Regions from separate parts of the Kosakonia sp. Marseille-Q7440 genome, predicted to be linked through region 1. Evidence: predicted binding sites of a transcription regulator. Region 1 holds the regulator's gene; the other holds the start of a gene.

Region 1 (12,296 bases):
GTCGACTCCAACCTCGAATGGGTTCGCCTGGCGCAGCGCGTGCCGGTGCGTATCCGTCTGGATAAACAGCAGGGCAACCTGTGGCCAGCAGGCACCACCGCAACCGTCGTGGTCACTGGCAAAACCGATCGCGACGCCAGCCAGGATTCGCTGTTTCGTAAAATCGCCCACCGTCTGCGTGAGCTGGGGTAATCGCTATGGGGCTGTTCTCTATCGCCAGCCAGCATCTGCGCTTTGCCTGCAAGCTGGCCGGCGCGGTGGTACTGGCGCTGTTTGTCGGCTTTCACTTCCAGCTTGAAACACCGCGCTGGGCGGTGCTGACCGCGGCGATTGTTGCCGCCGGGCCCGCTTTTGCGGCAGGCGGCGAGCCATACTCCGGGGCGATCCGCTACCGGGGCATGTTGCGAATCGCCGGGACCTTTATCGGCTGTATCGCCGGGCTGACCATCATCATTATGCTGATCCGCACGCCGCTGCTGATGCTGCTGGTGAGCTGCATCTGGGCGGGTTTTTGTACCTGGGTCTCCTCGCTGATACGCGTTGAGAACTCCTACGCCTGGGGGCTGGCGGGCTACACGGCGCTGATCATTGTTATCACCATTGAGCCTAACCCGCTGCTGGCACCGCAATACGCCGTGGAGCGCTGTAGTGAGATCGTGGTGGGGATTTTGTGCGCGATTGTCGCCGATCTGCTCTTTTCGCCGCGCTCGGTGAAGCAGGTGATCGACCAGGAGCTCGATAGCCTGCTGGTGGCGCACTACCAGTTGATGCAGCTCTGTATCAAGCATGGCGACAGCGAAGAGGTCGATGCCGCGTGGGCAGCGCTGGTTCGCCGCACCGCCGGGCTGGACGGCATGCGCAGCAACCTGAAGATTGAATCCTCCCGCTGGGGGCTGGCGAACCGCCGTCTGAAGGTGATCAATACGCTGTCGCTGACGCTGATTACCCAGGCGTGCGAGACCTACCTGATTCAGAACACGCGCCCGGATCTGATCACCGATACCTTTCGCGAGCTGTTCGACGAACCGGTCGAAACGGTGCAGGACGTACACCGGCAGTTAAAACGCATGCGCCGGGTGATTGTCTGGACCGGCGAGCGCGACACGCCGGTGACGCTCTACAGCTGGGTTGGAGCAGCGACGCGCTACCTGCTGCTTAAGCGCGGCGTGATTGGCAATACCAAAATCAGCGCCATCGAAGAGGAGGTGCTGCGGGGCGAAGCGGTGGTGAAAGCGGAATCCGCTGAGCGTCACCACGCGATGATTAACTTCTGGCGCACCACTCTCTCCTGCGCCCTCGGTACGCTCTTCTGGCTGTGGACCGGCTGGACCTCTGGCAGCGGGGCGATGGTGATGATCGCCGTTGTCACTTCGCTGGCGATGCGGCTGCCCAACCCGATTATGGTGGCGAAAGATTTCGTTTACGGCATGTTGTGGGCATTACCAATAGGCGCGCTCTACTTCCTGGTGATCCTGCCCGCCACCCAGCAAAGCATGCTGCTGCTCTGTATCAGCCTTGCGGTGCTGGCCTTCTTTATTGGTATCGAAGTGCAGAAACGGCGGCTGGGATCGATGGCGACGCTGGCGGGCACCATCAATATTCTGGTGCTGGATAACCCGATGACCTTCAAGTTCAGCTTCTTCCTCGACAGCGCGCTCGGGCAGCTGGTGGGTGTGGTGCTGGCGATAACGGTGATCCTGCTGGTGCGCGATAACTCGCAGGCGCGCACCGGACGCGTGCTGCTTAACCAGTTTGTCTCGGCGGCGGTCTCGGCGATGACTACCAACACCGCCCGGCGTAAAGAGAACCATCTTCCGGCGCTCTATCAACAGCTCTTCCTGCTGCTGAATAAGTTTCCCGGCGATGTGGCGAAGTTCCGCCTGGCGTTAACGCTGATCATTGCCCACCAGCGGCTGCGCGATGCACCGGTACCGATCAATGACGATCTCTCGGCGTTCCACCGACAGTTGCGCCGCACTGCCTCTGAGGTGATCGCCGCCGGATCCGATACCAAACGGCGTCGCTACTTTACCCAGTTGCTTGAAGAGTTGGCGGTCTACCAGCAGAAACTGCGTGAGTGGAATGCCTCGCCGCAGGTGACGGAGCCGGTCGAGCGGCTAACCGGCATGCTACATAAGTATCAACACGCGCTAACCAGCAATTAATGACAAAGCCGACGCCCTAAGCGTCGGTTTTTTTATGACTATACTTCACTGGAGAATCAACACACCGCAGATCAGGAGAACTCATGAGCACGCAGGCATTGCAGGAGAGTGCGCTTTTTCAGACCGGTTATCTGGTCGATGGCGTCTGGAAAACCCTGGAGACCACCTTTGAGGTTCTGAACCCGGCCAGCGGCGAGGTGATCGCGCGCGTGGCGAAAGCGGGGAAAAAAGAGACCGAAGAGGCGATTGCCGCCGCAGCGCGCGCCTTTCCCGCCTGGCGGGCAAAAACCGCCAAAGAGCGCTCAACCATTCTCTATCGCTGGTATGAACTGATTATCGAGAACAAAAGCTGGCTGGGGCGCTTGATGACCAGCGAGCAGGGTAAACCGTTGAAAGAGGCGGAGGGCGAAGTTGAGTACGCCGCCAGCTTTATTCAGTGGTTTGCCGAGCAGGCCAAACGTGCCAACGGCGAAATCATCCCGCCGGTTAAGCCGGGATCGCGCATTCTGGCGACCCGTGAACCTGTCGGCGTGGTGGCGGCAATTACGCCGTGGAATTTCCCGATGGCGATGCTGACCCGCAAGCTCGGCCCTGCGCTGGCCGCAGGCTGCACCGGGGTGATTAAGCCCGCCAACAATACGCCGCTGAGCGCCTTTGCGCTGTTAACGCTGGCGAAAAAAGCGGGCGTTCCGGATGGCGTGCTGAACGCGGTCGCCGGGACAACTTCTGAGATCAGCGATGCCATTATGGCAAGCCCGGAGGTGCGCAAAATCTCCTTCACTGGCTCAACGGCGGTGGGCAAAACGCTGGTGCGCAACGCTGCCGAGACGATGAAAAAGGTCTCAATGGAGTTGGGCGGCAACGCGCCCTATATCGTCTTTGACGATGCGGATATCGATGCCGCAGTGCAGGGCGCGGTGGCGAACAAGTTCCGCAACGCAGGCCAGGTGTGCGTCAGCGTTAACCGCTTCTATATCCAGGAGGGAGTCTATGAGGCGTTTACCCGCAAGCTGAGCGAGGCGGTTAAGGCGCTGAAAGTGGGCAATGGCATGGATGAGGGCGTGGTCGTCGGCCCGCTGATTGAGTCCTCCGCCGTCGATAAAGTGCGTGAACATGTTGAAGATGCGGTGGCGAAAGGCGCGAAAGTGCTGACCGGTGGCGAACCCCACGCGCTGGGCGGTAACTTCTGGCAGCCGACGGTGCTCGGTGATTGTAGCGATGGCATGAAACTGGCGCAGGAAGAGACCTTCGGCCCGCTTGCCGCTTGCTTCCGCTTCACCAGCGAAGAGGAGGTGATCAAACGCTCCAATGCCACACCGTTTGGGCTGGCGGCCTACTTCTATACGCAAAACCTGCAACGGGTGTTCCGCGTTTCGCAGGCGCTGGAGAGTGGCATGATCGGCGTGAACGAGTGCGCAGTGTCGACCGAAGTCGCGCCCTTTGGCGGCGTGAAGGAGTCGGGGTTAGGCCGCGAAGGCTCCGTGCTGGGGTTAGACGAGTTTATGGAAGTGAAAACGCTACATTTAGGCGGCTTATAAACAGTGGAACGGCAGATGATGGAGAGCATGAAAACCTACACTTTCGATTTCAAAGAGATCGCCGATCAGCGCGCCTTCTACCACGATTTTTGCCGCCAGTTCGCCCTTGAAGAGGAGAAGGTGCACGATCTCGATTCGCTGTGGGATGCGGTGATGGGGGAAGCGTTACCGCTGCCGCTGGAGATTGCTTTTATCCATCTGCCGGAGAAGAAGCGCCGCCGTTTCGGGGCGCTGATCCTGCTGTTTGATGAAGCGGAAGAGGAGCTGGAGGGCGCGCTGCATTTTAATGTGCGCTAGTCGCTCCCTATTTTCAGAATATATAAATATCTCGCTGTGCTAGAGTTAATTCGCGACGGGCAAAGAGCCTGTCGCGATAAATATAATAAGTAGGGGCTTATTACTATATTTTCAATGTAGAGCAATATTTTCTTCTATTACTAAACCAAAGGATGGTTAGTATGAAAAAAATATATTCGCTTGAAGTCACACTATCACTCTGTTTATCACTCTTTTTCCCTTCCTGCGCACTGCATGCGAAAGCGCGCATTGTTCAACGCTCCGTGGCGAATGCCGATATTCCTTATCAGACCTATCGTGATTTCGCGACCAATAAGGGGGCTTTTTATCCGGGAGCCAGGGATGTGCCCATTTATAATAAATATGGTCAGACGGTTGGCCGGTTAAATCAGGCGCCGATGCCCGATTTCAGCAGCGTAAATAACACCACGGGTATCGCTACACTTATTCACCCGCAATATGCAACTACGGTGCATCATAATCCCACGTCATATCTCAGAACCCTGGAATTTGGTCATCATCCTTATGAGCTGGCAGACAGAGAGAGTATTCGGCTAAAGGACTTTAGCGTTATTCGCTTAAATAAAGTGGTGACGGAGGTGGCGCCTGCCGCGATAGCCCCCTTGAATATGCCGCTTAAAACGCTGCATGACGAGGCGCGTTTTCGTCTCTTTTACCGCATGGGCTCCGGCAGACAAAAAGTGAGCGATGCCGCGGGAAAGCGGAGCGATATTCAGGGGGCGTATCGTTTTCTCACCGGCGGAACTATCGGGCAGCCGCGGATTAACCTTTATCAACTATTGGTGATCAACTCCGGTGATGTTTTTGACCCTAAAAATGGTCCGCTGGCGAGCCACGGCGCACTGGGCGATAGCGGCTCTCCGCTCTACGCCTGGGATAGCCTGAATAACCAATGGATCGTGGTCGGTTCATTAAGCATGCTCTATCTGGGGCCTCTTGAGCAGACCGCGTACACCTTTGTTGATCCGCAATTCATTCAGCAGACAAGGGATAAATATGCCAGCGCGGCGATAGAAAACAGGCAATACAATGCGCTGTTTATCTGGCGATACAATGCCGCCACAGGCACGGGCACGTTAACCCAGGGGAGAAACACTTATGCCATGCAGGGCAAGGGCACAGAGAGCACCCGCAGCGGTAACGATCTGATTTTTCGCGGCACGGACGCTATTTTGATGTTGCAGGATAGCGTCGATCAGGGCGCGGGAAGCTTAACCTTTTATGGCAATGCCAGCGTCTCGCCGATGCAGGCGCAGACATGGACCGGCGGTGGCGTCAATATCGCTTCCGGCGCGACAGTAAAATGGCTGGTGAACGGCACCGACGGCGATAACTTGCATAAGGTGGGTAAAGGGACGCTGAATATTAACGCGGTGGGCGTCAATCCGGGCGGGTTAAATGTCGGTGACGGAACCGTGGTGCTTGCCCAGCGTCCCGATGCACAGGGCAGGGTGAGGGCATGCAGCGTGCTGCGCATCGTCAGCGGCAGGCCGTTAGTGGTGCTTCGCGATGGTCAGCAGGTCGATCCCGATTCGATTACGTGGGGCTTTCGCGGCGGCAGGCTGGACGTTAACGGCAATGCGCTCACCTTCCACCAGCTCAATGCCGAAGATTACGGCGCCGCGCTGATTAACCGGGCAGCAAAGCGGGCTGATATCAATTTACGCTATCAGCGCGCTATCGACACCATTCCCGTCTACGAGTGGTCCTACTCGCGAACAGGGAAGGTCGGCGAGTTATATGGGTACCGTAATTCCAATACCGGCACCAATGATTACTTCATTCTTAAAACGCCTGACTATGACTGGTTCCCGGACAATCAGCACAGCAATGAACACTGGGAGTTTGTCGGTCACGATCATCAGCAGGCGATCCGCACCCGGTATGAGCGCCTCAAAGATGAGGATTATATCTATCACGGCCAGCTGCGGGGAAATCTTAACTTCACTAACCGTGTCGCACCCGGAACGCGAGGCGCGTTGATCCTGGATGGCGCAGTCGACATAGCCGGTGATTTTACGCAGCAGTATGGTCGGCTGGTGTTTCAGGGACATCCTGTTATCCATGCCTATAACACGCCGGAGATTGTTGAAAAACTGCGTTCGCTGAGGGATTTCTCGCTGCGCAGCGAGCCGGTCTCGTTTACGCAGCCGGACTGGGAGCGCCGCATCTTTCACGTCAATCGGTTAGTGCTTGATTATGCCTCGTTCGACCTCGCCAGAAATGCGTCGCTGACTGGCAATATTGAGGCCAGAGGCTCGGCTATCACGCTGGGTAGCTCTACACCCTATATCGATATCAATGATGGCAATGGCGTAGTGAACGTACCGCGCCGGGGCAGCTCAACGGGAGCGCTTGATGAGGAGCTTAGCCGCTTCTGGGGGCACATAAACCTCTCTGCGCACTCGACACTTGCCATTCGGGAGAAATTTACCGGCACGGTTTACGGACAGGATAGCCAGGTGACGGTTTCATCGCGGGATGCCACGTTTGATGGATTCAGCCAGTTTAGCCAAACCCCGCTCACCCTTGAGGAGAATGCACGGCTGACCGCAACGGGCGGCTGGGGCAGTGACGCTACGGTGACCGTCGGCTCTTCCGCCTCGCTACTGCTGGCGGCAAACCCTGTTGCGGCGGGGCGCGTTACCCCTACGCTCTATGCGCTCAAGAGCAGTGCGACGTATGAACTTAATGATGAAAGCACGCTTAACGTGGCCCCCTTCGCTTCTCTGTGGGGGCATATTCACGCCGTAGGCGAGGCGTTCATCCGCTTTGGTGAGAGTGACGTGCCGCGGCTTGTTCAGGGGCTTACGCCGGGGCAGAAGGGGAGCGTGGCCAGGCTCTTCGGTTTTAAGAGCAGCTGGATTGGTTCACTCTCTGCGCCGCGCGCGCGCTTAAGCCTCAATGCGACGCGGTGGCAGCTACGCCGTGATTCTGAGGTCGGCAAACTCTCTGCTTCGCGCTCGCTGGTGGGGCTTTCCGCAGGAAGATACCGCTTTAATACCTTAAAAATTGGTGAGTTAGAGGCCAATGATACGGGGTTCGCCCTGCGTACGGACCTGCAAAGCAGCGATAAAATCGTTATTAGCCAGCGTGCGGGTGGTCGCAATAACGTTCTGTTTCTTGATGTGCTCAAGCTCTCCCGACGCCTCCAGGGGCTGCATCTTCCGTTGATTACCGCCCCGCGCGGCACGCCCGTTTCGCTCATTACGGCGGCAAAAGCGGTGCGGGGGTTTAGCAAACTTGAGCCGATTATCAAACAGCAAGAGGATGCGCTAAGCACGCAGTGGATCCTGACCGGTTTCAGGCAGACGCCCGATCCCGCCGCCATTGCCAAAGCCAGACGCTTTTTTGCCATGAGTTATAAGCGCTTCATTACGGAAGTGAATAGCCTGAATAAACGCGCCGTGCAGTTGCGGGAGAAGGGCGGGCATGCGGGAGCGTGGGCATTCACGCAGCGCCATAACGGCACCGGCAAAGGGAGCGTAAACCACCACGACGCCATGACCTGGTCGGGTATCGACAGAAAAAGCGCCTTGCCAGGTGCCGATCTCTTTTCTGGCGTCTATATGAGTTACGCCACTCAGCAGTTGAGCGGCGCAAGCGTGCAGGGAAGCAGTCGCGATTTCGGCGCAGGCTATTACGCCACGTTGCTGAGCAAATCCGGTTTCTATCTCGATACCGCCGTGAAATATGTCCACTCATTCAATCACGACTGGCTGGCGTTCAGCGGTCTTAACGCGCGCGATTACCGCACTAACAGTTGGTTAGGCGGCGTTGAAGCGGGTTATCACTATCCGTTGACCCGGCATGCCTATATCGAACCGCAGGCGGGGGTGGTGCTGGGCAAGCTCTCCGGTGCCACGCTTCACTGGCACGATCGCGGCCTTCCTCTCACCCTGCATCGCCGGAGCGCGATCCCGTGGGTGGGGCGTGCAGGGATCGTGGCGGGTGCGCACTTCTGCGATGACGATCGGGCGATTACGCTGCGGGCAGGGTGGCATTATGAGACTGAACTGCGGCCAGATGGCGATATCATCCTTCATGACGACGCAGGCAATATGCGGGTTAAAGCCGGGCGTGACGGGCGCATACACTACCATGCCAGCATTGATGGGCAGGTGAGCGATAACCTCCACATGGAGCTTGATGTCGCGCACTCAAGGTTTGGCAACATGGATGCGGAGCAGGCTATCAACGCGCAGGTGCACTACTACTTCTGATAAAAAAAAGCCCCTGCCAGGGGAGGCAGGGGCAAGTCGTCGGACAGACGACGAGGGTTTATTTGTACAGTTCAGCCGTCACGTGGGTGTGAGAACCGGTGCGGGCTTCAATAATGCGGTAGCTGCTTGCGCCAGCCTGGTCGGCTTTCGCAGAGAGTTCCTGACGGATATCCATCGGTACACCGGCAATCTGTGAAACAGAGACGGTACCTACGGATTGCAGGTTGCTGGCCTGCTCGCTGTTAACCAGCGTTGCGGCACCTGCGCCGAACGAGATCAGGGAAGCAAGGCCAAGGGATGCGATAATCAGATTGCGTTTCATACTGTTTTCTCCTGAAGAGAGACTCAACGGCGAGAAGGGTTAAACGTCTTTTTTTATGCCTGGTGCCGTTGAGCGATTAATTCATAGGGTTTGGGGTAAAACTTATTTGTAGAGTTCTGCCGTCGCGTGCCAGCGGTCACCGCTGTGCGCTTCAATGATGCGGTAGGAGGATGCACCCTGCTCTTCCGCTTTTTTGCTCAGCTGCGCGTTCATGTCCATCGGTGAAGAGGCGATGGCGCCGACGGAGACGGTACCCAGAGACTGGCGGTCTTGCGCCTGGTCTGCATTGATCATGTCAGCGGCAAAGGCGCCGAATGAGAGTGCTGAGAGGATACCCATAGTTGCGATAGATGATTTGATATTCATAATGCTTACCTCGTCGTATTCTTTTCTTTGAATTTTTCCAGGGGCTCGTTTTGTGACCCCCATCACGAAATCAAGTATACACTAATCACGCGAATAATTAATACCAAGCTAATTATAACTACGACGAATACATATAACGCATGGCGGTTTTTATAACCTGACAGCATAAAAATTTTGCTTAAGGCGAGGAATTAGTTAACGAGGATTAATAAAATCAGCGAGATAGATTGCTTTGATTTTTTGTGCGGTGCTATCGGCTGCGGCAGGGTAATGAAACGAAAAATCGCACTATTTGTTAAATGATATGGGGTGGAAAGTCGCCTGAAAGGGAAGAAATGCCGAACATTCCCCCTCAGCGGGAACCGAGGGGAATGCGTGGTTAAAGCTCTTGTTCGAAGAGGACGAGGATCGCTTCGTAGAGATCTTTAACGGTAAAACCGCGGGCTGGGGTGGTGAAGATGGTGTCGTCACCGGCGATGGTGCCAAGGATCCCTTCCGCTTTACCCAGCGAGTCGAGCAGACGCGCGATCAGCTGCGCAGCACCCGGACTGGTGTGGATGACCACCACCGCATCGTTGTAATCGATGTCCAGCACCAGGTTCTTCAGCGGGCTGGAGGTCGTCGGCACGCCCATCTCAATTGGCAGGCAGTAAACCATTTCCATCTTCGCATTACGCGTGCGCACCGCGCCGAACTTGGTCAGCATGCGTGAGACTTTGGACTGGTTGATATTGTCGAAGCCCTCTTCTTGTAAGGCCTGGACAATTTCACCCTGGGAACTGAATTTCTCTTCTTTTAAAAGCGCTTTAAACGCCTTCACTAATTCTTCTTGTTTAGCCGAGCTTCGCATAAGTCACCCGTAATATGGCTGTGAAAATAACATTATTATGCATATTAATGAATTTTTATGCAAACATTGTGCAGATAAATATGCTGAAAAGTTATGGGGAAGGGCGCGAAGTTTAGCAAATTCTTTCGTTAAGGACATCAGCATGTGGCTTACGTCGCAAATAAGAGTAAAAAGTAAATTAAATGTTATAAATATGATGTTATTTTGGTGAATTCTACAGCTATATTATAAACTCGTTAAGTTAGTTGCTTAGCTTGCCGATCTGACGGTCGTATTTAACCCTTTTATAAAATCGCTACAGTGGGCTGTGCCGCGTTATTTTGGCGCACTTATTGTCATAATTAGCAGGGTGAATTAAGGTCGCCGCAGCGGAGTAACAATATATTTAGCTAACCATAATAAGGAGTTTAGGATGAAAGTCGCAGTCCTCGGCGCGGCCGGCGGTATCGGCCAGGCGCTTGCCCTACTACTGAAAACACAACTGCCTTCAGGTTCAGAACTCTCCCTCTACGACATCGCACCTGTCACTCCCGGTGTCGCTGTAGACCTCAGCCATATCCCGACCGATGTAAACATTAAAGGCTTCTCCGGTGAAGATGCGACGCCAGCGCTGGAAGGTGCCGACGTGGTGCTGATCTCCGCAGGGGTTGCGCGTAAGCCGGGTATGGATCGCTCTGACCTGTTTAACGTGAACGCCGGTATCGTGAAAAACCTGGTGGCGCAGGTGGCAAAAACCGCGCCGAAAGCCTGTATCGGTATCATTACTAACCCGGTCAACACTACCGTCGCGATTGCGGCTGAAGTGCTGAAAAAAGCGGGTGTCTATGACAAGAACAAACTGTTTGGCGTGACCACGCTGGACATCATTCGCTCCAATACTTTTGTTGCTGAGCTGAAAGGTAAGAAACCAGCAGAGATTGAAGTGCCGGTTATTGGCGGGCACTCTGGCGTGACAATTCTGCCGCTGCTGTCGCAGATCCCGGGCGTGACCTTCAGCGAGCAGGAAGTTGCCGATCTGACCAAACGTATTCAGAACGCGGGCACCGAAGTGGTGGAAGCGAAGGCGGGTGGCGGTTCAGCAACCCTCTCCATGGGCCAGGCGGCTGCACGCTTTGGTCTGTCGCTGGTTCGCGCCCTGCAGGGCGAGAGCGGCATCGTTGAGTGCGCCTATGTTGAAGGCGATGGCGAACATGCGCGTTTCTTCTCGCAGCCGCTGCTGCTGGGTAAAAACGGCGTTGAAGAGCGCAAGGCGATTGGCCAGCTCAGCGCGTTTGAACAGCAGTCGCTGGAAGGCATGCTGGATACGCTGAAAAAAGATATCGAACTCGGTGTCGACTTCGTCAACCGCTAAGCGCGGCTGAGATGAGAAACCGGAGCCTGTGCTCCGGTTTTTTTATGGCTGTCAGTTGGTAGCCGGGTACTCCTGAATCGTGACGTGCAGGGTCAGCTTTTTGTCGTCGCGCATCACTTCAACCGGGATCTCTGAGCCAGGCCGGATCTCTGCCACCTGGTCCATGGTCTCCAGCGCGGATACCGCCGGTTTGCCGTTCACAGAGGTGATCACGTCATTGACCTGAATACCCGCGCGCGCCGCCGGGCCGTCTGGCGATACTTCATTAACTACAATGCCCTGAATCGGATCGATACCGGTGCCCTGAGCGTGCAGCGGGGCAATCTCGCGCCCGCCGATACCGATATAGCCGCGGATCACCCGCCCGTCGCGAATCAGCTTATCCATAATCTTGGTGGCCAGCTGGAACGGAATGGCGAAACCAATCCCCTCAGGCGTCTCTCCGTCGTTACTCTTATCAAACGACAGGGTATTGATGCCCATTAACTCGCCCAGCGAGTTGACCAGCGCGCCGCCGGAGTTGCCGTGGTTGATGGAGGCATCGGTTTGCAGGAAGTTTTGCCGCCCGCTGGGGTTGAGGCCGATACGCCCGGTGGCGCTGATAATCCCCTGGGTGATGGTCTGCCCGAGGTTATAGGGGTTGCCGATCGCCAGCACCACATCGCCAATATGCGGCGTGCGCTTGGCATTGATCGGGATCACCGGCAGGCCGGAATTAGCGTTCACCTTCAGCACCGCCAGGTCTGTCAGGCTATCTGAGCCAACCAGTAAGGCTTCAAAGACGCGTCCATCCTGCAGGGCGACGATAATCTGATCCGCATCGTTAATCACATGCTTGTTGGTGATGATATAGCCGCGCTGATCCATGATGACGCCGGAGCCGAGGGTGCGGATTTCGAGGCGGTCGTGCGTGGAGCTGTTCAGGCTACGGTTATAGACGTTGACCACTGCGGGCGCGGCGCGGCGCACGGCCGGGTTATAGGACGCAGGCGTCTCATCGGCGCTGTCTAACTGATGCGTCGCGAGCGGGTTATTCTGACGTAGCGACGGCATGGCGGCGATGATCAGGCCACCGACGACAACACCGATTGCAATCGAACGTAAAAGCTTCACATACATGATGGGATAGTCGTTAAAAGAAGGACCGCAGCAGCATACCATGA
Region 2 (12,296 bases), 430 kb from region 1:
AGAATCGACTCTGCGACTTCCTGCTGGAATTTTGCGGTCTTGAGCTTACGCTCCTCTTCCACATTACTGATAAATGCCGTCTCAACCAGAATCGACGGGATATCCGGCGCTTTCAGCACCGCAAAGCCCGCCTGCTCGACGCTGTTCTTATGCAGGTTATTGACGCGCCCCAGCTTATTAAGCACCGCTTTGCCAAACTTCAGGCTGTCGTTGATGGTCAGCGACTGCACCATATCGAACATGGTGTGATCGAGATAGCGATCACCACTTTTGCTCACGCCACCAATCAAGTCCGCCGCGTTCTGCGTATCCGCCAGATATTTCGCCGCCGTACTGGTCGCCCCTTTGGTCGAGAGCGCGAAGACGGAGGAACCGTGCGGCTGGCGGCTGCTGAAAGCATCGGCATGAATCGAGACAAAGAGGTCGGCGCGCTGCTTCTGCGCTTTCGCCACCCGCACCTTCAGCGGAATAAAGACATCCTCATTGCGGGTCATATAGGACTTCATATTGCCCTCTTTCTCGATCAGCGCATGCAGGCGGCGGGCGATTTGCAGCACCACATCCTTCTCACGGGTTTTATATTTCCCCGTCGCCCCCGGATCTTCCCCGCCATGGCCGGGATCGAGCATGATCACAATCGGCCTGTCGCGCCCGGCTTTGCCCGGCTGCGGACCGCTCTGCGCGGGCGGCACCTGCTTATCAAGATCGCCCTGGTTGTACTCTTCAAGCAGCGCCAGCAGCGGATCCTGCACATCCTGCGCATTCGCCGGATAGAGATCCATCACCAGACGCTCTTTGAAGCCTGCGACCGGCGCCAGCGCAAAGAGTTGCGGTTTCACATTCTGCTTAAGTTCAAACACCATGCGCACCGTCTGCGGATCGAACTGACCCACGCGGGCTGATTTGATAAAGGGATCGTCACTGCGGATCTGCGTTCCCATGCCTTTGAGCACGGAGTTGAGGTGGACGCCTTGCAGATCCACCACCAGGCGGTCGGGGTTGCTCAAGGCGAACTGTTTGTACTTCACCACGCGGTTCGATTCCACCGTCACACGGGTATAGCTCGACGCAGGCCAGACGCGCACGGCGACCACCTGACTGACGGCGGCCAGGCCAACCTGGCTCACGCTTAATAACCACATCGCCCCCGCACCCTGTAATAATTTGCGGCGGCTCAGCGCTGAATGACTTCCCGACATGCTTCTCCCGAGCAATTTGTTTAAATAATGCTTAACGTCAGAATTGACGGAAAACTTTAGCGAATGATGCATAAACTGTCATCTTTTAAAGGGTAAACATATGTCTGGCGCTATGCTTCACAAAGACGGGAGAATCCTGGGTTAAGAAAATTTGTGCTTGCAGCGAAGGCAATAAAAGAATAAAAATACACTTTTTACGAATAATCATGCAGTGAGGACAGGCCGTGGTCAAAGAGCGCAGAACCGAACTGGTGCAGGGATTCCGCCATTCCGTTCCCTATATCAACGCCCATCGGGGAAAGACATTCGTCATTATGCTCGGGGGTGAAGCCATCGAACATGAAAACTTCTCCAGCATTGTCAACGACATCGGCCTGCTGCATAGCCTCGGGATCAGGCTGGTGGTGGTCTATGGCGCGCGCCCGCAAATCGACGCCAACCTTGCTGAACATCACCACGAACCGATCTACCACAAACACACCCGCGTCACCGACGCTAAAACCCTTGAGCTGGTGAAACAGGCCGCCGGTCTGCTGCAACTGGATATCACTGCGCGGCTGTCGATGAGCCTCAATAACACACCGTTGCAGGGCGCGCACATCAACGTGGTTAGCGGTAACTTTATTATTTCGCAGCCGCTGGGCGTTGATGACGGCGTTGACTACTGCCACAGCGGCCGCATTCGCCGTATTGATGAAGAGGCGATCCATCGCCAGCTCGATAGCGGCGCAATTGTGCTGATGGGGCCGGTTGCGGTCTCCGTCACCGGTGAGAGCTTTAACCTCACCTCCGAAGAGATTGCCACCCAGCTGGCGATCAAGCTGAAAGCGGAGAAGATGATTGGCTTTTGCTCGTCGCAGGGCGTCATGAACGATGAAGGCGAAATTGTCTCCGAGCTATTCCCTAACGACGCGCAGGCGCGTGTCGAAGAGCTGGAGCAGCGCGGCGACTACCACTCCGGCACCGTGCGTTTCCTGCGCGGCGCGGTAAAAGCGTGCCGCAGCGGCGTGCGTCGCAGCCACTTAATCAGCTATCAGGAAGATGGCTCGCTGTTGCAGGAGCTCTTCTCCCGCGACGGTATCGGCACGCAGATTGTGATGGAGAGCGCCGAGCAGATCCGCCGCGCCACCATTAACGATATCGGCGGCATTCTGGAACTGATCCGCCCGCTCGAACAGCAGGGCATCCTGGTGCGCCGCTCCCGCGAGCAGCTGGAGATGGAGATCGATAAGTTCACGATTATTGAGCGCGACAACCTTACCATCGCCTGCGCGGCGCTCTACCCCTTCCCGGAAGAGAAGATTGGCGAGATGGCCTGCGTGGCCGTGCATCCTGATTACCGCAGCTCGTCACGCGGCGAAGCGCTGCTGGAACGCATTGCGTTGCAGGCGCGGCAGATGGGTCTCAGCAAGCTGTTTGTGCTCACTACCCGCAGCATTCACTGGTTCCAGGAGCGCGGCTTTACGCCGGTGGATATCGACTCGCTGCCTGAAACCAAAAAGCAGATGTACAACTACCAGCGGCGCTCAAAAGTGCTGATGGCCGATCTGACCTGATTCACGCCCCGCCCTGTGCGGGGCGTTTTATTTCAGGGCGCTGAACAGCGCTTCAAGACCGCTGCGCCGCTCGGTGCGGGTGGCGATCGCCTGGCTCAGTACGCGCTCATCGGCATAGAGCGAGAGTCGTTTACGTGCGCGAGTAATCGCGGTGTAAACCAGCTCGCGCGTCACCACCGGCACGTTTTGCGCAGGCAGGATCAGCGCGGCGTGATCGAACTCCGAGCCCTGTGATTTATGCACCGTCATTGCCCAGGCGGTTTCATGCTCCGGCAAACGGCTCGGTTGCACCGACTTGATCTTACCGCCCGGCAGCGGGAACCAGACGCGCATCCCCTGCCCCTGATCCAGCGCAATACCGATATCGCCGTTGAACAGCCCCAGCGCGGAGTCGTTGCGCGAAATCATTACCGGCCTGCCGTGATACCAGCGCGAGAAGGGCTGGCGGGTGATTTTACGCTGACGCACTAACGCCAGCTCAAGCCGCTCATTCAGCCCGCTGACGCCAAACGGCCCTTCGCGCAACGCGCAGAGCAGCTGGTACTCGCCGAAGGCGGCGATAATCGCTTCCGGCTCAGCGTGGCCCTGCACCAGCGAGAGATAGTGCCTGTAGCCCGCCAGCGCGTCGTCAATCATCTCCTGATAGGCCTCGGCACTGTTAAGCGGTTTCCGCTCGATATCCTCAAAGCCCTGGCTGAAGACCGCCTGGGTGGCGCGCTTATCACCGCGGTTAACCGCGGCGGCCAGTTGCCCGATGCCGGAGTGGCTGCCGAAGCGGTAACTTTTTTGCAGCAGGCAGAGGCTGTCGCGCAGCGCGGTGGCTGCCTCACCTTCACCTGCGGGCACTTCCGCGCCGGTTAACCGTGAGAGCTGCGCCGCGCGCGTCGCGCTGTACCCGGCATTCACCCAGGCGCAGATATCCCCCAACACCGCACCGGCCTCAACGGAGGCCAGCTGATCGCGATCGCCGAGGAAGATCACCCGCGCCCGCGGCGGCAGGGCATCAATCAGCCGCGACATCATCGGCAGGTCAATCATCGACGCCTCATCCACCACCAGCACGTCCAGATGCAGCGGGTTGAGCGCGTGATGGCGCATGCGCTGGCTTCCCGGCTGCGCACCGAGCAGCCTGTGCAGCGTACTGGCCTCATCCGGCAGCAGCGCTTTTTGCGCCTCATCAAGCGGTAGCTGGCGCAGCGCGTTGCCGAGGGATTCGGTTAACCGCGCGGCGGCTTTACCGGTGGGCGCAGCCAGGCAGATACGGCAGCGGCTGCCATTGAGCGTTTGTACCAGCGCCGCCAGAAGCTTCGCCACGGTAGTGGTTTTACCGGTTCCCGGCCCGCCGGAGATCACCGAAATTCGCCGGGTAAGCGCCACGGCGGCGGCGACTTTTTGCCAGTTCACATCGGCTTCATTGTCTGGCGGAAAGAGTGAGGCCAGCGCCTCAGAAAGACGGGCTTCATCCGCCTCATCAACGGCTTCCTGGGCGGCAAAGAACTCCGCGACACGTCGCTCGTTCCACCACATACGGTTCAGGTAGAGGCGCGCATCGTGCAGAATAATCGGCGTTGCGCCGCTGCCGTCGCCAACCGCCGGTGAGGCAAGCAGTAGCGCCTGCCAGTCGTCGGGTGGCCCGGCCATTTCAAACAGCTGGCGTGCGAGCGGCGAATCAGCGCCGAACACCTCGGGCGTCAGGCGCGAGAGCGGCAAGCAGACATGTCCCTCTCCCGCATCGCGGCTCAGCAGCGCGGCGGCCAGCAGCAGGGCGGGTTCTTCCGTGCCAGCCACCGTCAGGGCAAACTGCACGTCCAGCGGACGCAGCAGCTTCTGCTCCATCGCTTCTTGCAGTAAAGCCTGCACATTCATGGTGTCATCTCCGGTACTTCACCTGCAAACAGGGTATCCATGCGGGCGATCAGCGCCGCCTCCGGGCGGGTGGTAAAAATCCCCTGCTCCGGTTGCTGCGCCTCCACGCCGCGTAAAAAGAGGTAGATCACACCGCCGAAATGGCGCTCATAGTCATAATCGGCGATGCGGTGGCGTAGATAGCGGTGCAGCGCCAGGGTATAGAGCTGGTACTGCAAGTCGTAGCGATGGGACTGCATGGCTGCCGCCATCGCCTCTTGCGTATAGGCTTGGGCGTTTTCGCCGAGCCAGTTGGATTTGTAATCGAGCAGGTAGTAGCGCCCCTGATGGCGAAACACCAGGTCGATAAAGCCCTTCAGCATCCCGCGCACGTCGCGAAAATCGAGCGGCGCACAGCCAGCCGACAGCGGATCGTAGCGGCGGATCAGCCCATCGAGCGCCTCTGCGCTCAGCGTGGCGCTGATGGGGAGATAAAACTCCATCTCAACCTGTTTATCTTTAGCCGTCAGTTGGCTAAGAGAGACCCCGGCGGATGTGAGCGGCGCGTGCAGCACCGTCTCCAGCCAGCTGCTCAGCACTGGCTGCCAGTGCTCCTCATATCCTGCCACCAGCAGCTTTTCCGCCACCCACTCCGGTGATACCGGCTGGGTAAAGTCGATATCTTCAAACAGACTGTGCAAAAAGGTGCCAGGTGCCGCGCCGCGCGGAAACTGGTGCGGCGTTAGCATTGGCTGTGTCTGCACCTCGCGCTCGCCTGCGGCGTCGACATCCAGACGCGGAAGCAGATCCTGAGCAAGGCCATGACCGCGCTGTTGTAAGCCGGAGTAACTGGTCACGCGCCAGTCATCGGCGACCCGACGCATCACTTCCCGCACGCTGAGCGCGGGCGGCTGCGGCTGCGGTAACTCCCAGCGCTCGGTGTCCGGCGTTGGCGGTATGGCCAGCACAATCTCTTCATTACAGATCTCTGCCAGCGCCTGACGCAGCCCGGCGGCGTCCAGCGCTTCGCCCTTCTGGATCAGACGACCCAACGCGCTGAGGTGGAAATCAGTTGGCCCGCTCTTCTCGCCACGACGGCGAAACAGCGGCGCAATGCCGAGGCTGCAGTGCCACACCGAACGGGTCAGTGCCACATAGAGCAGGCGTAAATCTTCCGCCAGCCGCTCCGCCTCTGCCAGCTCAATGCTCTCTTCGGCATGGCTGAGATCGAGCACCGCATTAAACGAGGCGCGATCGTGATAAAAACCCTGATCCTGAACGCGGAAGTTGGCGATAAACGGCAGCCAGACCAGCGGATACTCCAGGCCTTTCGATTTGTGGATGGTGACAATCTGCACCAGGTGCTTGTCGCTCTCCAGACGCATCTGCTCACTGGCAGCGCTGGTGTTCGGCTCGGCGATATGCTGCGTCAGCCAGCGGGTAAGTGCGTGCTCACTTTCAAGCTGCGTGCCCGCTTCCTGCAACAGCTCGCTGACATGCAGAATATCTGTTAAACGACGCTCTCCGCCGGGCGTGGCGAGCAGATTTTCCGCCACGTTACGCGCGCTCATCAGCGTGCGCAGCATCGCCATTACGCCGCGCTTTTGCCACAGCTCGCGATAGTGAGAGAACTCCTCAACCACCCGATCCCAGGCATCTTCATCAAGATTGAGCGCGTCGATATCCCGCGCCGTCAGCCCGAGCATCGAGGTTGCCAGCGCGCTGCGCAGCGTGTTTTCACGCTCCGGCGTCAGCACCGCATGCAGCAGCCAGAGCAGCTCCTGCGCTTCCGGCGTCTCAAACACGCTGTCGCGGTTGGAGAGGTAGACAGAGGGAATGCCGAGCAGCGTCAGCGCATCGCGGATAAGCGATGCTTCATGGCGGCTGCGCACCAGCACGGTGATATCCGAGGCTTTTACCGGCCGCGCTTTATCCCCTTCGTAGAGCAGCGCATCGCCTCTCTGCCCGGCGCTGAGCCAGTCGCGGATCTGCATCGCACAGAGCTGGGCCATAAAGCTCTGGTAATCACCAACTCCCACGCCTTCGCCCTCCATCAGCCACAGCTTCATCGACGGCTGGGTTTCCCCCTTCACCGCAAAGCGCAGGCCGCTGTTGCGCGCAGCCGCTTTCACCGGCAGGAAGGGGATCTGGCGGAACATAAATGCGTCGTCCATCTGGCTAAAGAGCCGATTGACGCTGGCGATCATCCCCGGCGACGAACGCCAGTTGGTGTCAAGGGTATAGCGGGCGCTCACTTCGTCGCGCGCTTTCATATAAGTGAAGATATCAGCGCCGCGAAAAGCGTAGATTGCCTGCTTGGGATCGCCAATCAGCAGCAGGCCACACTCGGGCTGATTCAGCCAGATACGGCTAAAGATGCGGTACTGCTGCGGGTCGGTATCCTGAAATTCATCGATCATCGCCACCGGAAAACGGGTGCGGATAGCCGCAGCCAGCGCCTCGCCGTTCGGGCTTTGCAGCGCGTGATCGAGCCGGCTGAGCATATCGTCAAAACCGAGCTCGCCGCGGCGGCGCTTCTCTTTGGCGACCGCGTCGCGGATTTCACGCATCGCGCGGGTCAGCACCAGATCGCTCAGAGTCAACGGCTGCGCCAGCAGCGTTTCGATGGCGACAAACAGCGGATGCTCGGGCACAACGCCGCCCGCTTTGGTGCGCTGGGCGAGAAACGCCTGCGAGAACTTCTCCAGCGCGTCCGGCAGCAGATAGGTGCTGGTCTCCTCCTGCGCCCAGGCGGAGATCTTCTCAATCCACTTTCCCTGGTTACCGCGATTGAACTTGCGCCGGTCGATGCCAGAATTTTCCAGCAGCGGCTCCAGCTCATTCACGGAGTCGAGCCACTGACGTTTCACTGCGTCGATCTGCGAGACAATCTGCGCATGGCGCGACGCGAGGGTCTCCTCCTTCGGCGGCGGCGATTTGATCTGCGGGGCTTCGCCCTGCAAATAGCGGTCGATAGACCGGAGCAGATCCTGCGGCCCCTTCCACAAATCGTGGATCACCTGCGCAATATCGCGCGGCAACGGGTAGCAGTGGCGACGCCAGAAGTCGGCGCAGGCCTGATAACGCAGCAGGGTTTCATCTTCCAGCAGTTTCAGTTCAAACAGCATGCCGGATTCAAAGGCGTTGAGGCTAAGCATGCGCTGGCAAAAACCGTGGATGGTAAAGACCGCGGCTTCATCCATCTGCCGCTCCGCCAGCATCAGCCAGTGGGCGGCCTGCTGTTTGTCTTCAATCTCTGCCAGCAGGCTGGCGTAGAGCGGGTTTTCGCTGCTTTCGCGCAGGCAGGCGATGCGTAGCTCATGGATGTTGCTGCGAATACGTCCGCGCAGCTCTTCCGTCGCCGCTTCGGTGAAGGTGACCACCAGCAGCTCTTCGACGTTGAGCGGGCGGGGAAAGGCGGCATTGCCGCCAAGCCCGAGTAACAGCCGCAGATAGAGCGCGGCGATGGTGAAGGTCTTACCGGTGCCCGCCGAGGCTTCAATCAGGCGCTCGCCGGTAAGCGGCAGGCGCAGGGGATCAAGGGTCTCAGCGGTCGTTTCACTCATTTTTCTCGCTCATCAAGGGTAAGGATTGCTGCAAAGCGCTGGCGTCCTTCCAGACCTTCCAGCCGTCAGGCCGGGCGTAGTCGGCTTTTCCGCTCTGGCTTCCGGAGATCTGTGACAGTATCGCCATACCTTGCGGCTCAACCACCGCCTGATGGAAGAAGTCCGCAAGTTTTTGCGGCGTCAGCGCTTTTATTTGGGCCACTACTTTATCACGTGAATCGAAGCGCATATTGCCGCGATCGAAATCTTTGCTCAATTTGGAAGCCTCCTCGCCTAATGTCTGCGGCGCTTGCAGCATTTGCGCAATGACACCCTGCTGGATCTGCGCAAACTCCTCCGGCTTCATCGCGCGCAGGCGCGCTTCAGCGGTCGGGAAGAAGGCTTTATAGCGCTCCCAGAGCCAGGCGGGCTGCTTCTCATTGCTCTGCAACAGGAAGCCCATTCCCCACTGGCGGCCAACATTGATAGGAAATGCGAAGACGGCATAACCGAGCTGCTCTTCGGTGCGCAGCTGGTTGTAGAACCACGGCTGCACAATCTGCCCGAGCATCGCGCTGTACGCCGAGCTGCTGTACTCATCGAAACCGGTCGGCACAAAGACGGCAGCCAGCGCGGAATCGGTGCTGTTGCCCGCTTTCTCAAACATGGCGTTCTGCTTTTTATCCACCAGCACGTCTTTGTTGCGGCACCATTCGTTACCGCTGGTGCCAAGCTGTTTTTGTACGTTGCGGGCAAGGTCTTTCGCCTGCTGTTCACTCAGGTTACCCACCACCAGGAACTCCGGGCGGGCATTCTGCTTCAGCGCATCACGATAATGGAGAATGTCCTGCACGGTGATCGACGGCAGCAGCGCACGGCGCGCTTCGCGCGGGAAATAGGGCACCTGCGATATCATCTGCACCGGCATAATCGCCTGGTCAAACGCTTTGCCCTTCTCCGCCGAAGCCATCATCCGGCTGTACCAGGATTTCGCCTGCGTCAGCTGCTCCTCGGTGGGCGTATAGCTGAAATACCCCTCCAGCAAGGCGCTGAAGAGCGGCGGCAGACGCTGGGTGTAGCCGTTGGCATTCAGCATCAAACCGTTATTGGCATTGGTGGAGAAACCGATGCCGCCGACCGCGGCCTGGTTGCTAAGCTGATCGAGCGCCAGCCCTGCCAGGTAATCATTTAAGGCAAACATCACCTGATTTTTCGCGCTGTCCATCGCCTGCGGATTACGCAGCACCACGCTGACATCCGCCCGTGGCTCATTGGCGAAGTAGCGGCTCGGCATGTAGACCACGCGCAGCGCCGGTTCATCAACAATAAGCTCCGGGTGCGTGTATGTTCTCGCCGGGGTAATCAGCGAGAAGTCATCCGGAATGTAGGGGTTAAGCTCCGGGAATTTCAGATCGATCCCCGCCTCATCTTTTTGCCAGGCGGCAAAGCGCTCAGAGGTAATTTTCTCTACCTGGTAAGGCGCATCGACGAAGTAAGCCTTTTTATTGTGCGGCTCATCGGGGCTGATATACCAGATACGCGCGTTTTGCGGCGTCATCTCATCAAGACGCGCCTGTACCGCTTTAGCATCAAACTGGTCGGCAATGTTGACGGAATCGAGGGTGTGAGCAACCGGCACGCGGATCATCGTGTCGGCGAGCCACTCAACGTAATCCATATCGCGGGTGATCGACGGGTAGCGGAAATCGAGATCGAGAATGTGCGCCAGCTCGTCGAAATAGCGTTTATCGATCCCCTTTTCGCGCAGCAGTTGCAGGTAGCTGAAGATAGCGGCGACAACCCGATCGCGATTCGCCAGCCCTTTATCCGTCAGCGTGGCGGAGATGGCCAGCACGCCGCTGTTACCGTTTACTACCGGGTCGGAATCACCGCGAATGCCTTCAACCAGCCCCTGGCTTTGCAGCCAGTCCGAGAGCGTGCCCGGGCTGCGGTTGCCAATCAGATAGGTAATCAGCTCGTCGGTTTTGCTGCGAAAGGCCGCGGTGTTGTTATCAATACGAAACTCAACGCGCAGCACCTTGTTCGGCACTTCCGGCACGTAATGAATAATGATGCCTTTTTGCGCGTCCGTTACCACCGGCACGGTGATCTCAGGCCGGGTGATATCTTTGTTGGGAACCCGGCCATAGGTCTGCACCGCGAGCGTCGCCAGCTCGTTAAGTGGGCGATTGCTGTAAATCACCGCTTTCATCAGGTTGGCCGAGTAGAACTTATCGCGAAACGCCAGCAGCGCGTCATGCACCGGGCTGCCCGGTTTATCGCTGAGGGTTTCAAGATTGCCGCCGGAGAAGCGCGCGCCGGGGTGAGCGGGGTTAATGGTCTCTGCACTCACCTGCGCCATGCGCATGCCGTCACGGGTACGCGCCATGGTCAGCTCCGCGTTGACCGCGTTACGCTCCCGCTCGGCGTACTTCTTTGCCAGCAGCGGCTCGGCGATGGCATCGGCTAAGCGATCCACGGCACCGTCCAGCGCGTCGTTTTCCACTTCCAGGTAGTAAGCGGTGCGATAAGGCGCAGTGCTGGCGTTATGGCTGCCGCCGTGCATTTTGAGGTATTCAGCGAGGCTGTCTGGCTGCGGATACTTTTTCGACCCCATCAGCGTCATATGCTCAAGATAGTGAGCAAGGCCTGGATGGCTATCGGGATCTTCGAGCGAGCCGACCGGGACAACCAGCGCGGAAAGGGATTTGACCGCCTGCGCATCCGAGACCAGCAGCACGACCATGCCGTTATCGAGGCGGATCGCCTGATACTGCCGCGTATCTTTGTCGCTCTTACGGATAGTCTCTTTAACAGGCTGCCAGCCGGTGTCAGCCTGACTGAGTGGTGCCCACAGGGCAAAAAACAGAACGGAGATAGTTAACCAGGTGCTGCAGGGCATTCACGAACCTCATCATTAACTTTTCCTGCTCCCCCGATAACCGCCGGAGTAGCAGGTAAATGTGTGCTGACAGCGTCAGCACGCGTGTTATATCAGTCCGTGACCGTCGCGCATAATAAGGGATGGCTCCCCTCTGCGCAATTTTTATACCGTCAGGCGGGCTGATTGTGTCGATAAAGCGGTAACAGGAAACGTTGCGCCTGCGCGGTAATCTCTGCGAAGTACTCCGGCTCGAGGGTTCGCCACAGACGCTGATACCAGACATCGGCACCTTCTCCGCTGACCACCATGTTGCCTTCATAGGCCTGCAAAAATTTGCTCTGCGCTTTTTGCAACGTCTCGTCGTCCTTTACCATGGCATCATTTGCTGCGTCATAACAGGCTTTTATCCACGCGCCACCGCTTTCCGGCAGTAACAGCAAGGGTTTCGCCATCCCTTCGCGGTAGCCTTCAATCATCAACGCCAGGTAGCGCAGCGCCTCTTCAGGCGGCAACGGCGGGAAGCGCCACTGACCATCTTTGCGCACAAAGAGACGGCTCTCTCCCGTTCCGCCACTGGCACAGTAGACAAGATGTTCCAGCCAAAGTTGCAGACCCTGGGAGACCTTCAGCTGCGATGGACGCCAGCGCAGCAGCCCGTCCGGCTGCACGTGGGCCAGCCATCCGGTCAGGTGAACACCCGCGCAGTGCAGGTCGATTTCGAGGCTGTCTGCCGGTTGGCGATGCTCAATAACGCGGCTGGCCAGCGCCTGCATCTCTTTGCACTGCGTCTCCCAGACAATCTCACCAAACGCCCCGTATGGCAGCACACCCGCAGCGCGATAGCGGCGGAACAGTTTTTCCGCATCCTGCTCTTCAACCAGCGCATTCAGTAGCTCGTCGTTAAGCTGGTAGCGATCGAGGCCATCAAGAATGAATGGCTCGGCGTCCGGAATATCGCTCTCTTCCGGGCGGAAATTCACCCGCAGACGCATCTGGAAGAAGGCGCGCACCGGGTGCGCCCAGAAGCGCTGAAGCTGGTCAAAGGCCAGCGTCTCCAGCACTGGCGTCTCCAGCGTCTGGATAAAGGGCAGATGCTCTTCACCCTGCAGGCTGGCGGCGGGCAGCCAGTCGCGGGCATAGCTCTGCCACTCATCCACCGTATAGTTAGCCGGATCAAACGGCATGCGGGTATGCAGATGGGTGATATGTGCCTTCACCCGCCGCTCGCTTTCGTCGCAGTTGAGCACCTCATCACCCGGCAGATGGT

What was found. Region 1 encodes ArgR, which controls arginine synthesis, uptake and breakdown. Its sites were predicted from a motif close to ANTGAATAAAAATACANT; they were not measured.
Positions count from the first base shown of each region.
Region 2: a site for ArgR is predicted at 1,374-1,391, ahead of argA (amino-acid N-acetyltransferase). Genes of this name have one in related genera too.

Region 1 covers NZ_CBCPLT010000002.1:622,495-634,790, forward strand. Annotated here, with positions in the region: gene aaeA (p-hydroxybenzoic acid efflux pump subunit AaeA) at 1-192, shown strand, start outside; gene aaeB (p-hydroxybenzoic acid efflux pump subunit AaeB) at 198-2,165, shown strand; gene ACWPW2_RS16885 (NAD-dependent succinate-semialdehyde dehydrogenase) at 2,249-3,703, shown strand; gene ACWPW2_RS16890 (barstar family protein) at 3,731-4,000, shown strand; gene ACWPW2_RS16895 (S6 family peptidase) at 4,162-8,244, shown strand; gene yhcN (peroxide/acid stress response protein YhcN) at 8,303-8,566, opposite strand; gene yhcN (peroxide/acid stress response protein YhcN) at 8,669-8,932, opposite strand; gene argR (transcriptional regulator ArgR) at 9,312-9,782, opposite strand; gene mdh (malate dehydrogenase) at 10,195-11,133, shown strand; gene degS (outer membrane-stress sensor serine endopeptidase DegS) at 11,185-12,252, opposite strand.
Region 2 covers NZ_CBCPLT010000002.1:1,048,310-1,060,605, reverse strand. Annotated here, with positions in the region: gene amiC (N-acetylmuramoyl-L-alanine amidase AmiC) at 1-1,199, opposite strand, end outside; gene argA (amino-acid N-acetyltransferase) at 1,424-2,755, shown strand; gene recD (exodeoxyribonuclease V subunit alpha) at 2,783-4,621, opposite strand; gene recB (exodeoxyribonuclease V subunit beta) at 4,618-8,166, opposite strand; gene ptrA (pitrilysin) at 8,159-11,047, opposite strand; gene recC (exodeoxyribonuclease V subunit gamma) at 11,200-12,296, opposite strand, start outside.